DNA from 4 places in the Pseudomonas germanica genome. Region 4 is predicted to be linked to each of the others. Evidence: riboswitches for the same ligand, from Rfam matches in the RefSeq annotation. Region 4 holds a riboswitch; each other region holds the start of a gene.
What was found. A riboswitch is a leader RNA that binds a small molecule or an ion and turns the genes downstream of it on or off. The one in region 4 is predicted to bind cobalamin.
Positions count from the first base shown of each region.

Region 1 (4,352 bases), 1.8 Mb from region 4:
CTGATCGATCACCACGCCTACCGGCCGACCCAAAGCATTCTCGTCCTTGTCGAGGAACCCGGTCAGCACATCCACCGGTTTGCCGCTCGGCTTGCCGCCGGTAAACGGCACGAAAATCACTTTGTAGCCACTGTGCGGTTTGCGGTTCCATGAGCCGTGCTGGCCGATAAACGCGCCTTCCTTGAACTGCGCCGGCAGCGTGTTGCCCTCGGCAAAGCTCAGGCCCAGCGAGGCGGTGTGCGGCCCGACTGCATAATCCGGGGCAATGGCTTTAGCCACCAGGTCCGGATTCTGCGGCGTAACGCGGACATCGACATGCTGGCCGTAGTAACTGAACGGCCAGCCGTAGAAACCACCGTCCTTCACGGAAGTGATGTAGTCCGGCACCAGGTCACTGCCGATTTCATCGCGCTCATTCACTGCCGTCCACAGCGCGCCACTGGTCGGTTCCCAGGCCAGGCCGTTGGGGTTGCGGATGCCCGAGGCGAAGATCCGGTGATTGCCGGTTGCACGATCGACTTCCCAGATCGCCGCGCGGCCCTCTTCCTTATCCAGGCCATTTTCGCCGACGTTGCTGTTCGAGCCGACCGTGACATAGAGCTTGCTGCCGTCCTTGCTGGCAATAACGTTTTTGGTCCAGTGGTGATTCAGCGTGCCGCCGGGCAGATCGACAACCTTGATTGGCTGCGACTTGATCTCGGTCGCGCCGGGTTCGTAGTTGAAGCGCAGCAGGCGATCGGTATCGGCGACGTACAGATCGTTGCCGACCAGGGTCATGCCGAGCGGCGAGTTGAGGTTCTGCAGAAACACCGTGCGGGTCTCGGCAACGCCATCATGATCGGCGTCACGCAGCAAGGTGATGCGGTTCGGACTCGGCACGCCAGCGCCGGCCTTGCCCATGACTTTCTTCATCACCCAGCCACGAATGCCGCTGCTGTCATCAGGCTTGGGTGGAGCGTTGGTTTCCGCCACCAGCACATCGCCGTTGGGCAACACATAGAGCCAGCGCGGATGATCGAGGCCTTCGGCGAATGACGCGACCTGAGTGCCAGCCGCCGCAGTCGGTTTGCCGCCGTCGGGCCAGCCGATCGCCGGGGCAATGTTAACCGTCGGAATCAGGGTCTTGTTTGGTTCAGGCAATTTCGGTGATGGGCCGGTGCCGTCGGAGACTTGCAGGCTGGAGGATTCACCACAGGCGGCGAGCCCTCCGGCGAAGGCGATGACAAAAACGAGCTGGGGCTTGCGCATTGCTGATCTTCCCTATGAATGCATTCCTAATCATAGAGAAGGGCGCAAGCCCGATGGTTCAACTGCTCAGCCGCGGGCTTCCTTGAACAGCACGGCGATGCCCGGGTGATAGTTGCCCGCTTCGCTGCGCAATTTGCGGTAGGCGTAGGGGAAATACCAGGCGACCGCGCAGGTGTGTTCCTTTTGCAGGTCGTCGACCATGTCTTGCAGTTCTTCGGGGCTGGCGCTGTGCTGGGCTTTCTGCGGCGCGACAAACAGGCAGCCGAGCTTGAGGTCGCTGGCATAGCTGATGCGTTTGGCGTCGTTGGTGATGTCCAGCAGGGCTTGAGTCAGATTCAGGTTGGTAACCTTTGGCCAGCGCTGAGTGGCCTGGATAAAGGCGCGGTCTTCGGCACCGGCGAGAAACAGATCGGCGCGGGCATTGCGCTCGCCTTCTTCGTTCTGCTTGCGCGTGGCAGTGTCGTTCAAAGTGACCAGCTCAGCCATCCAGGCTGCGGCCGAGAGCACTCCGAGATTGGCTTTCTCGTCATGCCAGTAAGGGGTGTCGCTGTCGCCGCGCACGGCGTTGTAGCGGTCGATACAGTCAAACCAGCGTTCAAGCACCGGGCGCAGGAATTCCAGGCGCGGGTTGCTGATGATCATGCCTTGCATCGTCATCATCCTTTATTGTTGTAGTGGGCTTTTCGAGAAAAGCATGGCTCTTTGATATCATTTGTATCAGTGTGGCACAAGATTGGCGGCAGATAAGTGATCGGCGGCAGTTATTCGCCCGATGGCCGCCTCTTTAATTGACGCTCCACCCCCAACCCTCTAACCTTCGCGGCTTGTTTCAGGTGCTCTGTGACCTGCGTCGACAGAGTGAAACAGGGAAGCCGGTGAGGGTTGTCTTCGCACGAAGAACCACCACGATCCCGGCGCTGCCCCCGCAACGGTAAATGAGTGAAAACTGCGCCTTGAGCCACTGCCTCGAAAGAAGCGGGAAGGCGCGCAGTCAGGCATGCGCCGCTCATGAGCCCGGAGACCGGCCTGATCCATCCAGCGGCATCACGGTGGGCGATGCCAGGCTTTTTGCCTTCTATTCTTGTGCCTGCCCGCCGTTATCCAGCCTCAACGGAGAGCTCCCCCATGACTGATTCCCCCGAGCGCGACGAACGCCATCTGGCGCGTATGCAGCGCAAAAAAGCCGTGATCGACGAACGCATTGCCAACTCGCCCGACGAGTGCGGCCTGGTGCTGGTGCTCACCGGCAATGGCAAAGGCAAAAGCAGCTCGGCGTTCGGCATGCTCGCCCGCGCCATGGGCCACGGCATGCAGTGCGGTGTGGTGCAGTTCATCAAGGGCCGCAACAGCACCGGCGAAGAGTTGTTCTTCCGGCGCTTCCCCGAGCAAGTGCGCTTTCACGTGATGGGCGAGGGCTTCACTTGGGAAACCCAGGATCGTCAGCGCGACATCGCCGCCGCCGAAGCCGCGTGGGCCGTGTCCCGTGAATTGCTGCGTGATCCGTCGATCGGCCTGGTGGTGCTCGACGAATTGAACATCGCCCTCAAGCACGGCTACCTCGATCTTGATCAGGTGCTCAGCGATTTGCAGGCGCGTCCGCCGATGCAGCATGTGATCGTCACCGGTCGCGCGGCCAAGCCGGAAATGATCGAGATGGGCGACACGGTCACCGAAATGGGCATGCTCAAACACGCTTTCCAGGCCGGCATCAAAGCGCAGAAAGGCGTCGAACTTTGAATCAACCACGTCACTGCCCGGCGGTGCTCATCGCCGCGCCGGCCTCCGGTCAGGGCAAGACCACCGTCACCGCCGCGCTCGCCCGTTTGCATCGCAATCAGGGGCGCAAAGTGCGCGTGTTCAAATGCGGCCCGGACTTCCTTGATCCGATGATTCTCGAGCGCGCCAGCGGTGCGCCGGTGTATCAACTGGACATGTGGATGGTCGGCGAGCAGGAAAGTCGTCGTCTGTTGTGGGAAGCCGCCAATGAGGCGGATCTGATTCTGATCGAAGGCGTGATGGGCCTGTTCGACGGCACGCCTTCCAGCGCCGATCTGGCGCGGCACTTCGGCGTGCCGGTGCTCGGTGTGATCGACGGCACGGCCATGGCACAGACTTTTGGTGCGTTGGCGCTCGGTTTGGCCAGGTATCAGCCGGACTTGCCGTTTGCTGGCGTGCTGGCCAACCGTGTCGGCACCTTGCGCCATGCGCAATTGCTCGAAGGCAGCCTCACCGAAGGCCTGCGTTGGTATGGCGCATTGTCCCGTGAGACGGGCATCGAGTTGCCAAGTCGTCATCTCGGCCTGGTCCAGGCCAGTGAATTGAATGATCTGGATGTGCGTCTCGACGCCGCCGCCGACGCATTGGCCAGCAGTTGCGAGGTAGCGCTGCCACCGGCCGTGGAGTTTGCTGCACCGGACGTGATCGCTGTCGAGCCGTTGCTGAAGAATGTGCGAATTGCCGTCGCCCGTGATGAAGCGTTTGCTTTTACCTACGGCGCGAGTCTCGATCTATTGCGGGCGATGGGCGCCGAGTTGAGTTTCTTCTCGCCGATCCGCGACACGCAATTGCCTGAAGCGGACAGCCTATATTTGCCCGGTGGGTATCCGGAACTGCACCACGTTGCGTTGTCGCAGAACACCGCGATGTGTGAGGCGATTCGCGCGCATCATGCGGCGGGTAAGCCGTTGCTCGCCGAGTGTGGCGGGATGCTGTATCTGCTCGATTCGTTGACTGACGTTGAAGGTACCCGCGCTGAATTGGTCGGGCTGCTTAAGGGCGATGCGGTGATGCAGAAGCGTCTGGCGGCGTTGGCGTTGCAAGCGGTGGATCTGCCGGAAGGGTCGTTGCGCGGGCACACTTATCATCATTCGTTGACGACGACTGAGTTGACGCCGATTGCGCGTGGCTTGAGCCCGAATGGGGGGCGTGGCGCCGAGGCGGTTTATCGTGAGGGGCGGATGACGGCTTCTTATGTGCACTTTTATTTTCCGTCGAATCCTGTGGCTGTCGCTGCACTGTTTGCGCCTGATTCCGAAGGCGCCTTCGCGAGCAGGCCCGCTCCCACAGTTGAGACGGTGGTGACTGAAGCAATGCAATCCCCTGTG
Region 1 is NZ_CP071586.1:2,149,025-2,153,376, forward strand. Features, by position in the region: gene J0G10_RS09530 (PQQ-dependent sugar dehydrogenase) at 1-1,248, opposite strand, end outside; gene J0G10_RS09535 (hypothetical protein) at 1,315-1,899, opposite strand; cobalamin riboswitch at 2,063-2,292, shown strand; gene cobO (cob(I)yrinic acid a,c-diamide adenosyltransferase) at 2,374-2,985, shown strand; gene J0G10_RS09545 (cobyrinate a,c-diamide synthase) at 2,982-4,352, shown strand, end outside.
Region 1: linked by a shared signal. The riboswitch ahead of cobO (cob(I)yrinic acid a,c-diamide adenosyltransferase) and the one ahead of cobW (cobalamin biosynthesis protein CobW) in region 4 are both predicted to bind cobalamin.

Region 2 (4,352 bases), 760 kb from region 4:
AAGCTTTTTCATACGCATGAGCTGCTCCTGACCGGCCCGCTTGCAGGCCCGTCTGAATGAGTGAAATCAGAAACCTTCAAGCACCAGTTTGCCTCGGGCCTTGCCGCTCTCGACCAAGGCATGGGCACGGCGCATGTTTGCCGCGTTGATCGCGCCAAAATGTTCACCGACAGTCGTTTTCAAAATGCCCTGGTCAATCAGATCGCTGACGCGATTGAGCAGGTGATGCTGCTCAATCATGTCCGGGGTTTCGTACAGCGAACGGGTGAACATCAGCTCCCAGTGCAGCGACAGCGACTTGCGCTTGAGCGGCATCACGTCGAGGCTTTCAGGATCGTCGATCACGCCCAGACGCCCTTGTGGTTGAAGCACTTCGATCAGCTGCGCAAAATGCTGCTCGGTATGGGTCAGGCTGGCGACATGGCTGACCTCGTCGATGCCCAGTGCCTGCAACTGTGCGAGCAGCGGCTGACTGTGATCGATGACGTGATGCGCGCCCAATTGCCGGACCCAGTCAGCCGTTTCCTGCCGTGAGGCGGTGCCGATGACAGTCAGCTGCGTCAACTGTCGGGCCAATTGCACCAGCATCGAACCGACGCCGCCCGCTGCCCCCGTGATCAACAGGCACTTGCCCTGCCCTGAACCTTCGGTGACACCGAGACGGTCAAACAACAGCTCCCAGGCGGTGATCGAGGTCAACGGCAATGCCGCGGCATCCGCAGCACTTAACGAACGCGGTTTGTGCCCGACGATTCGCTCGTCCACCAAATGAAATTCGCTATAACTGCCGGTGCGGGCAAGGGAGCCTGCGTAGAACACTTCGTCGCCAGGCTGAAACAGCGTCACTTCAGCCCCGACCTCGCGGACAATACCGGCGGCATCCCAGCCGAGGATTTTCGGTTCTTTGGTGAAAGTTCCGGCGCGTACTTTGGTATCGACCGGATTGACCGACACCGCACGAACTTCTACGAGCAAATCCCGGGGGCCGGGAGTTGGCACCGGAAGGTCGATGTCCTGCAACGATTGCGGATCTTCAATGGGCAAAGCGTGTTGGGTGAAGGTGATGGCTTTCATGGAAACTCGCTGTCTGAAGAGCTGATGTGCTCGCTTGCCGCCATCTTCGACTTCCCAAGCACAAAGAAAAACCAGCAGAATGCGCCAACACTTTCACTGCAGGAGTGAAAATGATCCGCATCGATGATCTTGGTTTGTTCACCCGCAGCGCCGCGCTGGGCAGCTTCACCGCTGCCGCCCATGAGGCGGATTTATTGCCCGGTCAGGTTGCCGCGGCGATCAAGCGTCTGGAGCGTGAGCTGGACGTGCGCCTGTTTGCGCGCACCACCCGCAGCCTGCGATTAACCGCCGAGGGCGAGCAATACTTGCCCACCGCCCACTCGGTGCTGGAGGCGCTCAAGCAAGGCAAGGAAAACCTGCGCGGTGAAAGCGCCACGTTGCGCGGCGTGTTGCAAGTGACGGCGCCGTCCGATCTGGGGCGCAACATTTTGCTGCCGTGGCTCACACTGTTTCGCCGCCAGCACCCGGAACTGACCTTGCGCTTTTCCCTGTCGGACCAGATGGCCGACTTGTTTCGTGACCCGGTAGACGTGGCGATTCGATACGGCTCGAATGAAGATGCCAACTACGTGGCGCTGCCGCTGGCACCGTGGAACCGGCGGGTGCTGGTCGCCGCACCGGAATACGTGGAGCGCCACGGATACCCGCAAACGCCGGACGATCTGCACAACCACGCTTGCCTGCTCTACCAGCAAGGCGGCCGGATCTACGACAAGTGGAGCCTGGGCAGTGAAACGATCCAGGTCTCGGGACCGATGTTCAGCGACGACGCCGACATCGTGCGCCGCTGGGCGTTGAGCGGCGAAGGCATCGCCAACAAATCCTGGCTGGACGTCAGTGCAGACGTGATCGCAGGGCGACTGGTCGTGCTACTGAAGGATTTTCCCGGCAATGCCTCACCGTTGAGTCTGGTGTGCCCGCATCGCAAGCAGATCACCCCGGCGGTGTCTCAGCTTTATGCGTGGTTGAGTGGCCAGTTTGTCGCTCTGGAACGCATCCAATAGCTCCCCCCCGTTGGTTGCCACATTGACGAGACGCTCCTCGAATGTTCAGATGCCGGCCAGTTTCAGGTGTCCCATGCCGCCGTGCATGGGGTGAAACGGGAAACCGGTACGTTCTTTTCGAACAAGTCCGGTGCTGCCCCCGCAACGGTATGCGCGTGATGTTTTCAATACACCACTGTGGCCAGACGGCCATGGGAAGGTGAAAACCTCGATACGCGCGAGCCCGGAGACCGGCCTGGAATTTCGTTTGGCAAAATCCTGCGGTGGGCGGGCATGGGCCGGTATTGGCTGCGCGCGATGCCTTCTCTTGCATGCTCTTCTGCGAAGATCCTTTTCGAGAAGACAATGATTCGACCTTTCAACACTTCTGCTCCAACCCTGTTCCTTGGCTGCCTGTTCAGCCCGCTGCTACTGGCCGACGACGCGCCGCTGGAACTCAATCAACAAATCGTTTCCGCACCGTCGGTGGAGTCCACCACCGTCGCCGACATGGCCAGATTCGGCAGCAAGGTCGAAATCGTCAGCCGCGAACAGATCGAACGCGCCGGCCCCAGCGCCGATGTCAGCCGCGTGATGCAGATGTTCATTCCAGGCTTGTATGTTGCGCCGAAAAACGGCCCTTTCGACTACGGCACCTATTCGCTGCTCGGCGGGCGCAACGACGACACGCTGATCCTGCTCGACGGCGTGCGCCTGAACAATCGCCTGTACGGCGGCCTCTATCTGGACACCCTGCCGGCCAACGCCATCGAACGCATCGAAGTGCTCAAGGGTGGGCAGAGCCTGTTGTTCGGCACCCAGGCCGTGTCCGGTGTGATCAACATCGTCACCCGCAGCCCGCAATCGCGCAAAGCCGCCGGCGAAGTGAATCTAGGCGTCGACAGCTTTGGCGGCACCACCGAAGACGCCCGCGTCGAGAATATCTTCACTAACGGCTTCGGCGACCTCGGTTTGTTGGCGTACGTCAGTCACAACGTCTCCGACGGTTACCAGCCCTATCGCAACCGCGACATGAAAAACGATTCCGGCAAGGATCGCGCCTACGAAGTCACCACGTTCGGCGGCAAGGCGATTCAGTCGTTCGACGACGATTCGCGGCTGGAGCTGTTTTACCAATACGCCGACGCCAACCTCGATTTCGCCCGCCCGGTCGACAACCACAAGACCACTAACGACCGCGTGCAGCAGATCGCCACGGCGACCTTCGAGCAGGCCGTCAATGAGCGCCTGAGCTACTTCGTCAAAGGCCATATCAACGACTGGGACACGCGTTATACCCGCGTCAACAACCGGGAGGGCGGCGGCACCAAAGTCATTAACCACAACGACTATTGGGGCTTCACCGACTGGGGTGTGCAGGCCGAAGGCAAGGCTGAATTGCCCGGCGATCATGTACTGGTGTTTGGCACCGACAATCAATGGTTCAAGGGCCAGGATGATGTGTTGATCATCGATAACGACAAGGCCGAAGCCCACGCTTTCTACACGCAACTGCGTCCGCAGATCGACGCCCTGCCCGACTGGCACCCGAGCATAGGCGTTCGCCACGAAGCCATGAGCGGCGGCGACAGTGCCACGGTCGGCATGCTCACTTCGCTGTATGACCTCAACGACAACTGGTCGGTGCGCGGTCAGTACGGCAGCGCCTACAAACTGCCGAACGCCGAGCAGCTGTTCGTCAATGAACCGGGCGACGAGATCGGCAATCGCAACCTGAAGCCGGAAAAAAGCCGCAATGCGGAGCTGGGTGTCGACTACAAAGGCTTTCTGCTCGACCGCGAATTCAGCGCCAGCGTGACCCTGTTCAAACGCAAGATCGACGACTTGATCACCCTCGACGACATTCAATGGGTCAACGGTGAAGGCCAGGTGCGTATGCGTGGTTTCGAGGCCGACGCCAAACTCGCGCTCAACGATCAGTGGAGCCTGCAAGCGGACATGACCCGCGACCTCACCGAATCGCGCAGCGGTGTGACCCTCAACGATATCCCGAGCTTCTTCGCCCGCTCGCGCGTGGGCTATGAATCGGAAAGCCGCCTGTGGGGTGCCGGCGGTGCGATCCGCTACATTCGTGACATCAAAAGCTCGAAGCAGGTCGAGTACGGCAATTATTCAGTGGTCGACGCCGACGCCTATCGCTACCTCGACAACGCCCACCAACACCGCGTAAGCCTGCTGGTGGAGAACCTGTTCGACCGTGATTACGTCACCAGCCGTTCGAGCAACATCGATAACCTCGGCCGGCCGTTCACCTCCGAAGTGCGCTACACGTAC
Region 2 is NZ_CP071586.1:3,179,114-3,183,465, reverse strand. Features, by position in the region: gene J0G10_RS14240 (L-dopachrome tautomerase-related protein) at 1-18, opposite strand, end outside; gene J0G10_RS14235 (zinc-binding alcohol dehydrogenase family protein) at 67-1,074, opposite strand; gene J0G10_RS14230 (LysR family transcriptional regulator) at 1,185-2,078, shown strand; cobalamin riboswitch at 2,126-2,331, shown strand; gene J0G10_RS14225 (TonB-dependent receptor plug domain-containing protein) at 2,424-4,352, shown strand, end outside.
Region 2: linked by a shared signal. The riboswitch ahead of J0G10_RS14225 (TonB-dependent receptor plug domain-containing protein) and the one ahead of cobW (cobalamin biosynthesis protein CobW) in region 4 are both predicted to bind cobalamin.

Region 3 (4,352 bases), 940 kb from region 4:
GTGGCATTGACCTGTTCCGGCAACGCACTGGGCCTGACCTATGAGCAATACAAGGCGTTGCCGTCGGATCGACTGGCGGAAGAGCGTGCGCGAATCGGCAAGATGTTCGCCCCTTCGCGCCCGCACTACCTGATCGACACCATCGCCGAGCTGCCCGAAGTGATCGACGACATCAATGCGCGCCTGGCCCGGGGCGAAACTCCGCAGTCCTGCTAATTGATCGTCCGCACCCCGCGCTGATCGTTCCCACGCTCTGCGTGGGAATGCAGCCCGTGACGCTCCGCGTCACTGGACGCAGAGCGTCCCTAGAGGCATTCCCACGCAGAGCGTGGGAACGATCAACAGCCAGATCGCGGGCAAAAAAAAGCTGCCAAAAATGGCAGCAAAAACTTTAAGAACACGCGATGTATTGACCGCAGCATAGACGCCGGATAATGACAGTGTCATGACAGCCGAAAATTCATTCAACCGCCCCGCCCCCGTCATCAGGATGTCATCAAGATCACGGCAGAATCCTCGCAAACCGTCTTGAGCCTCGCGACGGATGCTCTGCAAGGATTCCCATGAAAGACGACGCCTCGCTGTTTGCCGCCATCGACCTGGGTTCGAACGCCTTTCGCCTGATGATCGGCCAGTCGGTGCGCAGCCGCAAAGGCTTGCAGATTCAGGAAGTGAAAACCCTGCGCGAGCCGGTGCGCCTTGCCGAAGGCTTTGACGGTGGTGCGCTGGATGCACTGGCACTGGATCGCGGCTGGCAGGCGTTGGCGCGGTTCGGCAAGAAGCTGCGTGGTTTCGAGGCCGGCCGTGTTCGTGCGGTGGCCACCAGCGCGGTGCGTGAAGCGGACAACGCGCAACTTTTTCTGGCCAGTGCCGAGCGGCATCTGGGCTTTCCCATCGACGTCATTTGCGGCCATGAAGAGGCGCGGCTGGTCTACGCCGGCGTAACTCACGCCTTGCCCAGCGCCGACGACCTGCGCCTGGTAGTCGACATCGGCGGCGGCTCCACCGAGCTGATCCTCGGCCAGGGCTCACAACCCTTGTTAACCGAAAGCATCGCCATCGGCAGCGGCACCTTGAGCACGCGATTCTTTCGCGGCGGCGATGTGTCCGCCGGCGCGCTACAGGAGGCTGAACGCTTCGCCATTCTGCAGTTTGAACATGTCGCCAAGCGCTATCGCGCGCAAGGCTGGCAGCAGACCATCGGCTCTTCCGGCACCGCGCGCATGCTCGCCAAAGTGCTCAAGACCAATCGCCTCAACGACTTCGGTCAGGACGGCATCACCTACGGCGGACTGCTGCGCCTGTCGCTGCTGTTGTTGAAGGTAAACAACGTGCAACAACTCAAGCTTGCCGGTCTGCAACCACACCGCCAGAGCATTCTGCCCGGCGGTCTGGTGTTAATGCTGGCGGCATTCAAAGTATTCGGTATCGCACAAATGCTGCCCTCCGAACCGGGCCTGCGTTTGGGCGTATTGCACGGTTTGATGAGCCAACACTAATCCTCGCCACGGCAGATTCGTCTCCCCTTCAGCGGCTCGATCGACTACCATGCCGCCGTCGGTTCCCGAACGGGACTAATAGGGAATCCGAGGTGCTTGCACAGCACTGATCGGAACTGCCCCCGCAACTGTAGGTGCCGAGCCTGCTCCACGACTGCCACTGGGTGAATCCCGGGAAGGCCGGAGCCAGGCGATGACGCATCAGTCAGGAGACCTGCCGGCACAGTAATTACTAACCGGCGGGGTGTCCGGGAAGGACATCGTGCCGTGCGCGTCTTCGTTGGCTGCCCGGCCTTGCGCTGTTTTCCTGACCGCGTTCGATGGTGTGTTTCCAGACCGTACTCTCCCGCTCCCCGTACGGTTCCCCTGGAGACTGCCCCATGCTGCTGCCCCGCGTTGCCACCCTCTTTACCGGCCTGAGCCTTGGCGCCCTGGCGCAGGCGGCACCGACTGTCTATCCACTGACGGTCGAGAACTGCGGCAGCACCCTGACCTTCCAGCACGCACCGACGCGCACCGTGACCATCGGCCAGGCCGGCACGGAAATGCTCTACGCCATGGGCCTGGGCGACAAAGTCGTCGGCACCTCGTTGTGGTTCAACAATGTGCTGGCCAAATACAAAGCGCAGGATGACAAGATCGAGCGTCTGGCTGACAACGAACCGAGTTTCGAATCGGTGATCGGCAAGCGTCCGGAACTGGTCGCCGTGGAACTGGAATGGATGGTCGGCCCGCAAGGCGCGGTGGGCACTCGCGAGCAGTTTCATGAACTGAAGATTCCGACCTATCTGCTGCCTTCCGATTGCGAAGCCAAGGACAACCTCGTCGGCGCCGATGGCACGCGACTGGCGCCGTTTCGCATCGAGACGATTTACAAAAGCGTGAGCCAACTGGCGCAGATCTTCGATGTTCAGGAGCGTGGCCAGCAGCTCAATGATCAACTCAAGGCCAGTCTCGCCAAATCGATTGCCACCGCCCAAGGCAAACAGCTCAAAGACGCCAGCGCGCTGGTGTGGTTCTCCAGCGCACAAATGGACATCGAGCCGTTCGTGGCCGGGCACAAAGGCGTTCCCGATTTCATGCTCAGCACCCTCGGCGTGCGCAACGTGGTGGCGTCCGATGAGGAGTGGCCAACCGTCGGTTGGGAAACCATCGCCAAGGCCAATCCGACCTTCCTGGTCATCGCGCGCATGGATCGTCGACGTTTCCCCGCCGACGACTATGAAAAGAAACTCGCCTTCCTGCGCAGTGATCCGGTGACGCGCAACATGGACGCGGTGAAGCACAACCGCATCATCATTCTTGATGCCATGGCCATGCAGGCCAGCCTGCGCATGTTCGAGGGCATTGAGCAATTGGCCACGGCCATCAACGGCTATGACCTGTCGCAATGAGTGCCAGCCTGATCCGCACGCTCCTGGCCCTGGCGACCCTGTTGATTGCAGTGGTCGCCGGCGTGGCCATCGGTGAAACCTCGATTGCACCGGACGTGGTGTTGCAAGTGCTAGCGAACAAATTGTGGGGCGCCGGGCATGTCCTCGACCCGATCGATGAAGGCATCGTCTGGAACTACCGCCTGACCCGGGCATTGGTCGCGGCGGCATGCGGTGCCGGCTTAGCGACCTGCGGAGTGATTTTGCAGTCGCTGCTGCGCAATCCGTTGGCCGATCCGTATCTGCTGGGCATTTCTGCCGGCGCCTCGACCGGGGCCGTGATGGTCGCGCTGCTTGGCGTAGGTGCCGGGATCATCTCACTCTCGGTCGGTGCCTTCGCCGGCGCGGTCACGGCGTTCGTGCTGGTGATTGTGCTGGCGCGGGTCAGCGGCTCCGCCAGCGGTACCGGGCAGATCATTCTCGCGGGGATCGCCGGTTCGCAGCTGTTCAATGCGCTGACGGCGTTTCTGATCACCCGCTCGGCAAGCTCCGAGCAGGCACGCGGGATCATGTTCTGGCTGCTGGGCAATCTCGGCGGCGTGCGCTGGCCGTCGGTGTGGCTGGCGGTGCCAGTGGCCGTGTTGGGGTTGGTTGTGTGCCTGTGGCATCGGCGGGCGCTGGATGCATTTACCTTTGGTGCGGATTCGGCGGCGTCGCTCGGCATTCCGGTGCGGCGTGTGCAGATTCTGCTGATCGGTTGTGCGGCGCTGGTGACGGCAGTGATGGTGTCGATTGTCGGTTCGATCGGTTTTGTCGGTCTGGTCATTCCTCATGCCGCGCGTCTGTTGCTGGGCACCGGTCATGCGCGGTTGCTGCCGGCCAGTGCGTTGGGTGGCGCGGTGTTTCTGATAGCCGCCGATGTGCTGTCGCGCACCCTGATCAAGGGCCAGGTGATTCCGGTCGGAGTGATTACCGCGCTGGTCGGCGCGCCGGTGTTCGCCTTGATTCTGGTCGGCCGCAGGTCGGCGCGATGAACAGTGTTTTGAGTTGTTCCGGCCTGAGCTTCAGGGTGCGCGGCGCCGAGTTGCTCAACGGTGTCAGCCTTGAGGTTCAGCGTGGCGAAACCCTGGGCATTGTCGGGCCGAATGGCGCGGGCAAATCCACTCTGTTGAAGTTACTGGCCGGGCTGCGTGAACCGAGCGCTGGCGAGGTGCTGCTCGATGGTCAACGCCTGGGCAAAATGGCCCGACGCAGCATTGCGCAAAAACTCGCGGTGGTTGAACAACAAGCCGACACAGATGACGGTATTCGCGTGTTCGACGCTGTCGCGCTGGGGCGCACGCCCTGGCTGTCGGCGCTGCAACCGTGGTCGGCGGCCGACGACGCCATTGTTCAGCAGGCGCTGACCGACGTCGACGCGATGCACCTGCGCACCCGTCTCTGGCGCAGCCTGTCCGGCGGTGAACGGCAGCGGGTGCAC
Region 3 is NZ_CP071586.1:3,000,650-3,005,001, reverse strand. Features, by position in the region: gene phnX (phosphonoacetaldehyde hydrolase) at 1-216, shown strand, start outside; gene J0G10_RS13480 (hypothetical protein) at 286-555, opposite strand; gene J0G10_RS13475 (Ppx/GppA family phosphatase) at 564-1,499, shown strand; cobalamin riboswitch at 1,542-1,735, shown strand; gene J0G10_RS13470 (ABC transporter substrate-binding protein) at 1,880-2,893, shown strand; gene J0G10_RS13465 (FecCD family ABC transporter permease) at 2,902-3,906, shown strand; gene J0G10_RS13460 (ABC transporter ATP-binding protein) at 3,903-4,352, shown strand, end outside.
Region 3: linked by a shared signal. The riboswitch ahead of J0G10_RS13470 (ABC transporter substrate-binding protein) and the one ahead of cobW (cobalamin biosynthesis protein CobW) in region 4 are both predicted to bind cobalamin.

Region 4 (4,352 bases):
ACCGCCGCGACCGGGCGTGCAGGCAGCCAATCGGCTTGCCAGTCACTCAGTGCGGCGCTGGTTTTATTCGGGTGGTAAATCGCCGTGCGCGGCAGCGCCTGCGGTTCTTCCCAGACGTAATCACGAGCCAGCCAACGGTTGGCGAGGCAGCGGAAAAAGTCCAGCGCATTGCCCAGGCCGCCCTGGCGCAGGAATTGCCAGAGGCGATCACGATCCACAGCGTTGACGGTGCTCAGGTCGCTGAGTTCCGGATCAGGACGGTCATCGCCCGGCACCAGAATCACCTGCACACCGCGCTCGGACAGTTCGATCAGACGCTCGACGCCGTAGCGCCAATAGGCGATGCCGCCGTGCAGCGAGATCAGGATCACCTTGGCGTGGCGCAGCACTTCGTCGACGTACAGATCGACCGAAGCATGGTTCTGCACCTGCATCGGGTTGGCCAGACGCAGGCTCGGGTAATCTTCCGGCAACTGCTGCGCGGCTTCGGCGAGCAGCGCGAGACTGGAGTCGCCGCTGCACAGGATCACCAGCTCGGCGGGGGTTTGGCCAAGGTCGGCAATGTTGTCATCCGAGACGAAACCGCCGGGCTGAGTCCTGAGCAGGTGCATGGCTTAAACGCTGAGCGCAGCGCGCAGTTGCGCTTCGAGTTGCGCGGCGTCGAGCGCCTGACCAATCAACACCAGTCGCGTGACGCGCGCTTCATCAGCGCCCCACTGACGGTCGAAATGCTTGTCAAAACGCGTACCCACGCCTTGGATCAGCAGACGCATTGGCTTGTTCGGAATGGCGGCGAAACCTTTGACGCGCAGGATGCCGTGCTTGACCACCAGTTGCGTCAGGGCGTCGAGCAGCAGGCTTTCGTCGGCTTGTGGCAGTTCGATGGAGATCGAATCGAAGGCGTCGTGATCGTGGTCATCGTGGTCGTCATCGCCTTCACCGTGGTGGTGATCATGATGGCTGTGGCGGCTGTCGATGTGCTCCTCGGAACCGGCGCCGAGGCCGATCAGCACGTCCAGCGGCAGACGGCCGTTGCTGGCTTCGATGATTTTCACCGCTGGCGGCAGTTCTTCGGCGACTTCAGCGCGGACACGAGCGAGATCTTCCGGGCTGGTCTGGTCGGCCTTGTTGAGGATCACCAGGTCGGCGCTGGCCAGTTGATCGGCGAACAGTTCGTGCAGTGGCGATTCATGGTCGAGGTTCGGGTCGAGTTTGCGCTGGGCATCAACCTGATCCGGGAACGCGGCGAAAGTGCCGGCGGCGACGGCCGGGCTGTCGACCACGGTGATCACCGCATCAACGGTGCAGGCGCTGCGGATTTCCGGCCACTGGAAGGCTTGTACCAGCGGTTTTGGCAGGGCCAGGCCCGAGGTTTCGATAAGGATATGGTCGAGATCGCCGCGACGGGCAACCAGTTCGCGCATCACCGGGAAGAACTCTTCCTGAACGGTGCAGCACAGGCAGCCGTTGGCCAGCTCGTAAACGCGGCCGGTGGCTTCTTCTTCGGTGCAACCGATGGTGCATTGCTTGAGGATTTCACCGTCAATGCCCAACTCGCCAAACTCGTTGACGATCACCGCGATACGACGGCCCTGAGCGTTGTCGAGCATGTGGCGCAGCAGCGTGGTCTTGCCCGAGCCGAGGAAGCCGGTGACGATGGTGACGGGGAGTTTGGCCAGTGTTTTCATCGGTATGCCCTTTGGCAAGCGGCGGGCATACGGGACGAGAACCGGCAACGCGCGTGCGTGCCTGGAGAGTTCGCCACCGGATCACCCCGCCCGGTTGTAGTGAGAATCTGTGACGAGGCAGGTCTCCTGGCTGACGGCGTTCAGGCGCTCGGCCTGGCGTTGGCTGCGCCTTCCCGCGGGCTCATAAGTTGAGCTGGCAGTGGCATGGCAGCGAACATCACCGTTCACAGTTGCGGGGGCAGCCGCGGCATTGACCGCGTTCCCTTCTTAGCTCCGACATACGCCGGAGAACCTCGAATGCGCAAGGCTACGCATGCACGGCAGGCGGGTCAACGCCTGGATCATTGTGGTTATAAGGGCAGCAACTTTTTCATCTAATGATCGCGAACACTTCTCACTTAAAAAGTAGTTGTAAGTTATGTCTTACATGTCCTATCCGTTACATAAAAAAACTACCACCGCGTTAAACCCTGAAATAGAGCGGCTGCGCGCATTCGATTACATATCTTTACAAAAACCAAATTGATAAATCAATACAAGATATGAACGATGAGTTCGCACAAGGACTATGAGTCTCTCAAGAAAGGATTTCTTGCATGGCTGATTATTATCAGTATTTGATCCTGCCTGTTTCTTTCCTGCACCCATGGGTATCCACAACATGAGTGCCGGTAACGCGTTACGGCTTTCAAGTGATGCCGGACTAAAGGAACTTTCCGAACTACTGCGCAATTGCCACTATGCGCACAGTGTTCACTATCCAGCATTGGATGTTGCGCTGCTGGGACGCGAAGCATGCCGGGCATTCAATGCGACCTGGGATCATTTGCATACCGATGCGTATCTCAGCGCAGAGAACGGTCTTCGCGAACGACGCATCTGCAAGTTCCAGTATCGCCAACAGGAACGCCAATGGACGGCGCTGCAAGACTGCCACTTTTTTCAAGCCGAGACCGACAACCCGCTGTTGGGCGGAGTGCAGCGCACCTACACCCGCTGCGAGGCGACGTTCATTGACTCCCCGATTCTGCAGACACTGCTGGCCGCCGACCTGGCACTGCTGGACATGGCGCTGGGCCCGCGCGACTGGCTCGTGACCTGCCATCAGTTCCGTATCCTCTGCGATCAAGGCAATGCTGGCCAGGCCACCCCTGAGGGCCGACATCGCGACGGGCACGATTTTGTCTTTCAACACCTGATTCAACGTCAGCATGTCATCGGTGGCGAAAGCCGGATATTTGATGAAGAAGGTGGCCAAGTATTCAGTGCAACTTTGACTGACTATCTGGAAACCGTCGTCTTGAATGACCGAATACTTCTGCATGAAGTTTCCCCACTGCAAACATCGAGCATTAATTCGGATCGCGGCAGTCGCGATATGTTGATTATCGACTTCGACCTGGCGGACTACTAATGAATCATTCGACTCATGCACTTTCAGTCAGTACCCCCCTCGCGCATAACTTCATCATTGAACAGTTTCAACAGGCGTGCGCACGAAGAACTTCCACACTATCGCTGACCGCCAATGAAAACATATTGTCCGAGACTGCACGCACGCTAGGACAGAATCGCCATTACGAGCGTTACTTGTTCAATGCACAGGCCATTGACGGTCAATGCTATGCCGCCGAATTCAATGGTATGCAGGTCGAACACTTCCCCGAAGTCGAAACATTAAAGGCTTTGGCGACCCAAGCCGTGCAGGCAATGTTTAACGCGCCGTTCGTCGAATACCGCGTGCTCTCCGGCGTGCACTGCACGCTGAGCGTGCTGGCCGCCCTGACCGAGCCGGGCGACTGCGTATTATCACTGGCGCCCGAAAGCGGCGGGCATTTCGCAACCGGGCCTCTGGTGCAGAAGATGGGCCGGCACAGCGTCTTTTTGAAACTGACGGCTGACGGACAAATTGATCTCGGGGATGTTGATCGGCAACTCCAGGCGTGCGGTGTACAACCGGCAGCCGTACTGCTCGACCATGGTCTGACCACACGGGCAATCGCCCTTAAACCACTGCGCGCGCTGCTGAACCGCCGGGGCTTTGAGCGGACACTGATCATCTACGATGCGTCGCACACTCTGGGCCTCATCGCCGGGAAGGCCTTTCCCAACCCGCTTGACGAGGGGGCGGATATTCTTCAAGGCAACACCCACAAATCCCTGGCAGGTCCGCACCGGGCACTGATCGTCTGCCGGCGTGCCGATCTGGCCCAGCGGATCGAGCAAACGCTCAGCGGTGCGCTGGTGTCCTCGCCCAATCTGCCCGGTCTGCTGCAACTGTTCGTCAGCCTGCTGGAAACCCAGCGCTACGGCCAGGCCTACGCTCAACGCATGTGCGCCAATACTCGCCAGTTGCACGACGCACTCGCCGACCTGCCGGGCTGGACGCTGCACCCCTCCGACACGCACCTGCTGTTGCTCGAAGGCGAACTGGCCCGGCAAGCGGCGCAGCAGCTCAATGAACTGGGGATCCGGATCAACAATAAACAGATCAATGGCCGCGACTGCCTGCGCTTCGGTCTGCAGGAAATTACTCGTCTGGGCATCAGCAGCGAAGACCTGGATGCCTTGGCGCACATCATTCGCAATGTCTTGAGCGGTGGCGCCAACGGCGTGGACCGGATTCGTCTGGCTCACATTTGCCAGCGCCTGAACCGGGTCCAC
Region 4 is NZ_CP071586.1:3,941,698-3,946,049, forward strand. Features, by position in the region: gene cobN (cobaltochelatase subunit CobN) at 1-611, opposite strand, end outside; gene cobW (cobalamin biosynthesis protein CobW) at 615-1,688, opposite strand; cobalamin riboswitch at 1,788-1,999, opposite strand; gene J0G10_RS17460 (2OG-Fe dioxygenase family protein) at 2,350-3,102, shown strand; gene J0G10_RS17465 (hypothetical protein) at 3,102-4,352, shown strand, end outside.